DNA from 2 places in the Rhizobium sp. 11_C7_N12_5 genome. Region 1 is predicted to be linked to the other one. Evidence: predicted binding sites of a transcription regulator. Region 1 holds the regulator's gene; the other holds the start of a gene.
The links. Region 1 encodes LexA, which represses DNA repair genes until DNA is damaged. Its sites were predicted from a motif close to TGTTCNNNNTGTGTTCNG; they were not measured.

Region 1 (3,413 bases):
GCTGCGAATGGCCGGGCTCACGCATATCATTGCCATTTCCGGCCTCAACATGGCGCTTTCGGCCGGTATCTTCTATATCGGCCTGCGTTATCTGTTCAGCCTGTTTCCCGGCATGGCGCAGGCATGGCCGACCAAGAAGATAGCCGCTTTCGGCGCGCTGGTAACCCTGACGGCTTACTATCTCATTTCCGGCTTTGGCGTGTCGGCCGAACGCGCCTTTATCATGATGGCGATCATGCTGGTTGCCGTGCTCTTCGACCGGCCGTCGATCAGTCTGCGCAACGTTGCGCTCTCGGCAATCGTCATTCTCAGCCTGTCGCCGTCGCAGGTGCTCGGACCGAGCTTCCAGATGTCCTACGCCGCGACGCTGGCGCTGGTATCCGGCTACACGCTTTGGAAACGGCGCCAGCATCGGGAAAATATTCTTTCGCGCTCCAGGCTCCTGAGCCCGTTGCTGTTCGTTACGCGCTTCTTCGGCAGCATATTGTCGACCTCCTTCATTGGCGGCGCGTCGACGGCGATCTTCTCGATCGAGCATTTTCACCGGTTGGCGACATACGGCCTTGCAGCCAATCTCGCTGCGATGCCGATCGTCTCCTTCGTCGTCATGCCGTTTGGCATGGCGGCCATGTTGCTTATGCCATTTGGCCTCGACGGGCCCTTTTGGCAAATCACCGGCGAGGGACTGGAGTTGGTCATCGCTATCGCCAAAACGGTGGCGGGATGGGGCGGCGATATTACCTTCGGCCGCCAGCCCGCCTGGCTTATGCCGACGTTCATCACAGGCTTTCTGCTCATGACGATGTTGCGAACGAGCGTGCGCCATGTGGGCCTGCTGTTGCTGCTTTCTTCCCTCGGCGTGGCAGCATTCGGCTCTGGCGTGCCCAAACCGGATCTTATGATTTCCGAGGATGGTGTTCTGGTTGCCTTGCGACAGGACGACATACTGGCAACAAATCGCGAAAGACCGCAGGCTTTCATTTTCGAACAGTGGCAGAGGGCGCTGGTTGCGAGCGAGCATCAACCTCCGACTATCCTTCCTGTTGACAGCCGCCTTCCCCAGATCAGCAAGACGGATCATCGCCGGCGATTGAGCGTCGAAGAGCAGGGCGCAGTTCGCAAGGCAATGGATGAAGCACTCGACCAGGCCATGCAGGGCAGTTTTGCTTGCCAAAAGGGCGCATGGTGCGTCGCGATGCTTGAAAATGGCGCGATGCTGGTCACCATCGAGGACGCAGCTTACCTGTCGCCGGCCTGCGATACGGCCAATATCGTCGTCACTCCCGTACGACTACGCCTGGATCGCTGCCGCTCCGGCGCCATGCTTTTCACAGGCGCCACATTGCGGCAGACAGGGTCCATTGAGATGGACCTCAGCACCGACAAGCCAAATGTGGTAACTGCGTTCGAAAATCCACAGCGCCCATGGGCTCGGCACAGAACATACGATTGGCGCACAGGCACATTCGGCGCGCCGATCGTCCGAGCATCACCGGTCAGTGATAACGGCGAATGAGGCCAACGAGCTTGCCTTGCACCTTGACGCGATCCGGCCCGAAGATGCGGGTTTCATAAGCGGGATTGGCTGCCTCGAGCGCGATGGAGGCCCCCTTGCGGCGGAAGCGCTTCAACGTCGCTTCCTCGTCGTCGACGAGCGCGACGACGATATCGCCCGGATTGGCAGTCGTTGCATTGCGAATGATGACCGTATCGCCGTCAAAAATGCCGGCATCGATCATTGAATCGCCTCTTACTTCCAGCGCATAGTGCTCGCCCGAGCCGAGCATGTCGGCAGGGACGGTTATGTCGTGGGTATTGTTTTGGATGGCCGAGATCGGAACGCCAGCGGCGATGCGGCCCATGACCGGTACCGAAACAGAACTGTTCTGGTCGTCGTTCGCCACTTTTGGCGGAGCAGGCGGCGCAACTGGCTGGGGTTTGCCGAGGCTGCCTTCGATGACGCTCGGCGAAAAGCCGCGGCGCGGCTGCAGGCTTGGATTATAGGCATCCGGCAGCTTGATGACCTCAAGCGCTCTGGCCCTGTTCGGTAGCCGGCGGATGAACCCTCGTTCCTCCAAAGCCGTGATCAGACGGTGAATACCGGATTTGGATGCAAGATCCAGCGCGTCCTTCATCTCGTCGAAAGATGGTGGCACGCCGGACTCCTTCATCCGTTCGTGAATGAAGAGAAGCAGTTCCTGCTGCTTGCGCGTCAACATCGTCTTGGAACCCCAGAATCGAGAAAAGCGTGAAACAAATCCAGAACGGACACTATATGTTCCATATGTGTTCCGCAAGTACTTAAATTTCGGTAAAGCTTTGCACGGACAGTTAAATATTCGACATCACTGGGTGGACCCGATAAAAGTCTCATATGGTTATATTCGCGCTAACATATCGGAAAACATAAGGAAATGCTGTTTAGTCCTTCATTGGGCGCATGCAGCCTACCTTGAGTAGCTGACGCATGGATGAAAGCCATTTTCACGACATGCGAATCCGGTACCGATCAAAGAATCAGCCGCGTGATCTGGCGTCTTCGACAGGACATGCGGTGTCTTGCGCCTCTATCGTCTTGCTTTCATCTTGAATTGGAGGATGGATGGGCGCAAACCTGCGGGCGCAGGAAAATAGGAGACATCATGACTTTGTCGCCGCATCCGCTGGATCATCTCGTATTGCCGACCGTCAATCTCGCTTTGGCGCGCGAGCGGCTCGGCAAGCTCGGTTTCACCGTCGCTCCCGACGCCCGGCATCCGTTCGGCACCGAGAATGCCTGTGTCTTCTTTGCGGACAAGACCTATCTTGAACCGCTGGCAGTGGCATCCCCCGAGCAATGTGAGGAGAGCGTCGGCGCGGGGAATGTCTTCGTTGCGCGCGATCAGGCCTACCGCTTCCGGCTCGGTGAAGACGGCTTTTCAGCCGTGGTGTTCGGCTCGGAGGATGCTGTCGCCGATGACGAGCGCTTTCGGGTAAGCGCCATCTCGGCGGGACGCATGCTGGATTTCTCGCGTCCCATGAAAATGCCGGATGGAACGGAGACCGTCGCCGGTTTTCGTCTCGCTTTCGCCGCCGATCTGCGTGCGCCGGATTTTCTGGCCTTCTGCTGCCAGCGCATCAATCCGCTGCCGGCCGATCGCAGCGTGCTGGAGCGCCATGAAAACGGCGTCACCGGCATTGCGCGGGTGGCGATATCGACACCCACCCCGGCCGCATTCCGCACTTTCTTCGAAGCGATCGTCGGTGAACCCTGGATATCGGAACATTCTTTCGGTCTGACGATCAGGGCGGCCAATGCCGATATCGAGCTCCTGACGCCGGCAGGCATGGAAGCGTTTTACGATTTGCCTGTTCACTCGGACGATCCCGGCTTGCAGGCGCGCGCAATCCTTTTCAAAACACGCGATCTTTCC
Region 2 (3,413 bases), 610 kb from region 1:
ACGGCCTTGGCCGAATCATCGAAGGTCCGGGGCTGGACCGGGCTGGGGGAGGAGATGTCGAGGGGTGAAAAAGGAGAGATTCTGTTGCTCATGAGCCATTATAGAGTGTCGTTGTTAACAAGCAAACGACGTTGAAAGAGACGGCTCTGGATTTTCGCAGCTATTTTCTTGCAATCGTGCCTCCAGCCCAGCCATCCGGGATGGAGAGATGTTTCCTTATTGCACGGTCGTGCAATAAGGCGCGCCGGTTTGCAGGCAGGTGAAGCTTGCCCCGAAATGCGATTGCGCGCCGCTGCGGCCGGCGTGTTCGACCGCAACAGAGAAGCTGAATGCGAAGACGGCTGCAAACAGCATAACGATGACAAAACGCCGTGCCATGATAAACGAGTCCATGTTCCTGACCCTACCCGTGCCCTATACTGGACACTGTTTTGCCATGGTCAGGCTGAACAGGTGCTGAGATACCGGTTCATCCAGCGTTCATGAATCTTACCGGACTTGATTGTCGATTTGCATGCCGCGCCTAATGAGGCCTGCCCGAAGGGTCGCGGGCAGGCGCACAGGATCACGCATTTTTCGGACGGTGCGCTCCTTAGAGCGGTTACGCGTTTCACGGAATCGCCCCACCGCTCCATGATGTTGTTTTTGCGCAATCCCGGACGGAAAACCGCTTCGCACTTTTCCTGGAATTGCTCTAGAGCCTCGTCCAGGTCTGCGACTTGCAGAAGATTTTCAGGACGCAGCCCTTCATCCTGACGGTATTGCCACTGACGGAGCCGGAGCCGCTATAGGTCTTGTCCTCGGAAGGGTCGGTGAGTTCGCCCGTATAGCTGCCGTCCTTGCCCTGCATCTTGCCGATCTGCCGGCCGGCATATTTGCCTGTTTTCAGCGTCACGCAATAGCTGTCCGCGCAAGGTGTGATGGCGGCGGTATCGCCTTCCACGGTCTTCCAGTCGCCCACGATCGGCTCGTCAGCGAAGGCTGCGCTTGCGCTGACGAGCAGCGCCGCGGCGAGAATGGTTACACGGATCATTTTGTTGTTCCTCCCCAGGGTGCCGTCCGGCCCTGCGACCGGAAATACGCCAAGATTATCTAACGCGAACGTAAAGGTAAATATGGTTTCCAAGCGCAAATTCCCGTTATGCTGGCCTCCAGCGTCCTGTCGAAAAATACTGTTTCCGATGACTACAGCTCATTTCGTGGTGAACGAAGGGTTTAAATCCAGATCCTAACAAAACGTAAAATTCGCGCAAAAGTCCTTAGTTTGCAAGGCAAGCGATGTTTAACAAAATCCCAAGTTTACCAAGCATTTGTACTTTGTTTGCACCGAATTAAGCATGCATTTTAGCCGTTTTTTGAAAGCCGTCTGCGATTGTGAGGTCATCAAACGAGCGGGGCAAACCCGCCGGCCGGAAGGACCGGAAAGCCGCGAACGACGGCAAGGTCCTAACGGAAAAACAGGGCAAGTACGAACAGAAGTAAAACAGGGATAAAACCGATGGCACGCTTCGAAACACCGATGTCTGAAATGGCCATGATGGGTGGCAACAGCGCCGATGCCCTTTGCGAGCTGGGCGTGAACTACGCGACCGGCAGGGGCTGCACCGCAGATCTCGTGGCCGCCCATAAATGGTTGAATATCGCGGCCATCCGTGGCAGCGCGCGGGCCGCCGAGCTTCGTGCCGACGTCGCCGCAACCTTGACCAAGATGCAGCTCGCCGCAGCGCTCCGCGCCGCCCGCGAGTGGATGACCACGCACTGAAGCGCGCCAACTAAATACGACGGCTGACCTCGAAAGAGGGGATGTCGGCGGACGACGGAGAGGCGAACCGCCGAAACAACGAAAACCGCGACCGGCCGGAACAAGGCCGGCGCGGTTTCTTCGTTTGAGATTCAACCGATCGCCTTCAGCACCTTAGGCAGCGCTTCGGCCAGCAGATCCAGATCTTGGGCAGGTCCGACACTGATGCGGATGCAGCGGTTGAGCGGCGCGACGCCCGGCATGCGGATGAAAACACCGTGCTGGATCAAGCCATCGACGATCGCGCGGGCATAAACGCCCTCGCGGCCGCAGTCGATGGCGACGAAATTGGTAGCGGAGGCAAGCGGCAGGAGCCCGTTGTCCCGCGCGATCACGCCGATCTGCTCACGAGCCGCCTGGATCTTGCGGACGACCTCGGCGAGATAGGCCTGATCCTTTAGCGCGGCGAGCGCCGCCACCGTCGCCAGCCGGTTCATGCCGAAATGATTGCGGATCTTGTCGAAGGTCAGCACCGTCTCGGGCATGCCGATGGCATAGCCGATGCGGGCTCCGGCAAGACCATAGGCCTTGGAGAATGTGCGGGTGCGCAGCACGTTCGGCAAATCGATCAACGTTGAGATCGCCGGCAGGGAGCTCGCTGGTCCCGTCTCGCTGTAAGCTTCATCGAGGATGAGCAGGCAATTTTCGGGCAGGGCGCGGGCAAAGGCGACGATCTTGTCCGCCTCCCACCAGCTTCCCATCGGATTGTCGGGATTGGCGAAATAGACGAGCGGCGCATTCTCGCGTCTGACCGCTTCAAGCAGCCCATCCAGATCTTCGCGATCGTCGACATAAGGCACGGTCACCAGGCGGCCGCCGAAGCCCGAGACGTGGAAATTGAAGGTAGGGTAGCCGCCAAGCGAGGTGACGACAGGCGTGCCCGGCTCGATGACCATGCGCGCGATAAGCCCAAGCAGGCTGTCGATGCCTTCGCCAACGGCGATATTGGCGGACTGGACGCCGAGATGCGCGGCGAGCGCCTGCTTCAGCGCAAAGTTTTCCGGATCGTTATACATCCAGATGTCGCCCGCCTGCTCGCGCATGGCTGCGATGACCGAGGGCGCGGGGCCGAAGCCGTTTTCATTGGCGCCGATGCGGGCTTTGACCGTCAGCCCGCGCTGACGCTCCAGCGCTTCGGGGCCGACGAAAGGCACGGTGGAGGGAAGGGCGCTGATCAGCGGCGTGAAGCGCGAAAAGGCGGACATGCTGGCTTGTTTTCCCGAATTCTGTTGCAAGGTGCGGCAGAATAGGCGCTTGGCGTGCCGTTGCAAGAGCGGAAAGCTGCGGGATCTGCGCCTACCGTCTCCTGCCGCGCGCGGCGAGCGCTTCGGTATTGCCGATCATGAAATCGGCGCGAACGACGCGGCGCAATGTCTCCGGCTCGATCAGGTTGATGAAGCGGACATGGATGCGGTTGCCGTTGCGGCTCGTTTCGGCGCAGGCGATGCGATAGGCGAGGCCGAGAATGTTCAGGTAGTAATGGCTCGGCAGCCCGACGGTCGTGGCGACGACGAAGCTGGCGCCGCCGCGCGAGATGTCGACGATCTCGGCGCTGCGCATGGAAATACCGGTGAGACAGGGACGTACCGCCACGAGACGCGCCGGCCTCTGG

Region 2: AB8B29_RS03505 (sel1 repeat family protein) is a predicted target of LexA. The motif match lies at 1,469-1,486, and genes of this name have one in related genera.

Annotation. Positions count from the first base shown of each region.
Region 1 covers NZ_JBPWPY010000001.1:1,338,135-1,341,547, forward strand. Annotated here, with positions in the region: gene AB8B29_RS06690 (ComEC/Rec2 family competence protein) at 1-1,516, shown strand, start outside; gene lexA (transcriptional repressor LexA) at 1,497-2,219, opposite strand; gene AB8B29_RS06700 (VOC family protein) at 2,643-3,413, shown strand, end outside.
Region 2 covers NZ_JBPWPY010000001.1:725,038-728,450, forward strand. Annotated here, with positions in the region: gene AB8B29_RS03490 (AMP nucleosidase) at 1-92, opposite strand, end outside; gene AB8B29_RS03495 (hypothetical protein) at 217-378, opposite strand; gene AB8B29_RS03500 (DUF2147 domain-containing protein) at 695-1,033, opposite strand; gene AB8B29_RS03505 (sel1 repeat family protein) at 1,499-1,762, shown strand; gene AB8B29_RS03510 (pyridoxal phosphate-dependent aminotransferase) at 1,894-3,006, opposite strand; gene AB8B29_RS03515 (PilZ domain-containing protein) at 3,098-3,413, opposite strand, start outside.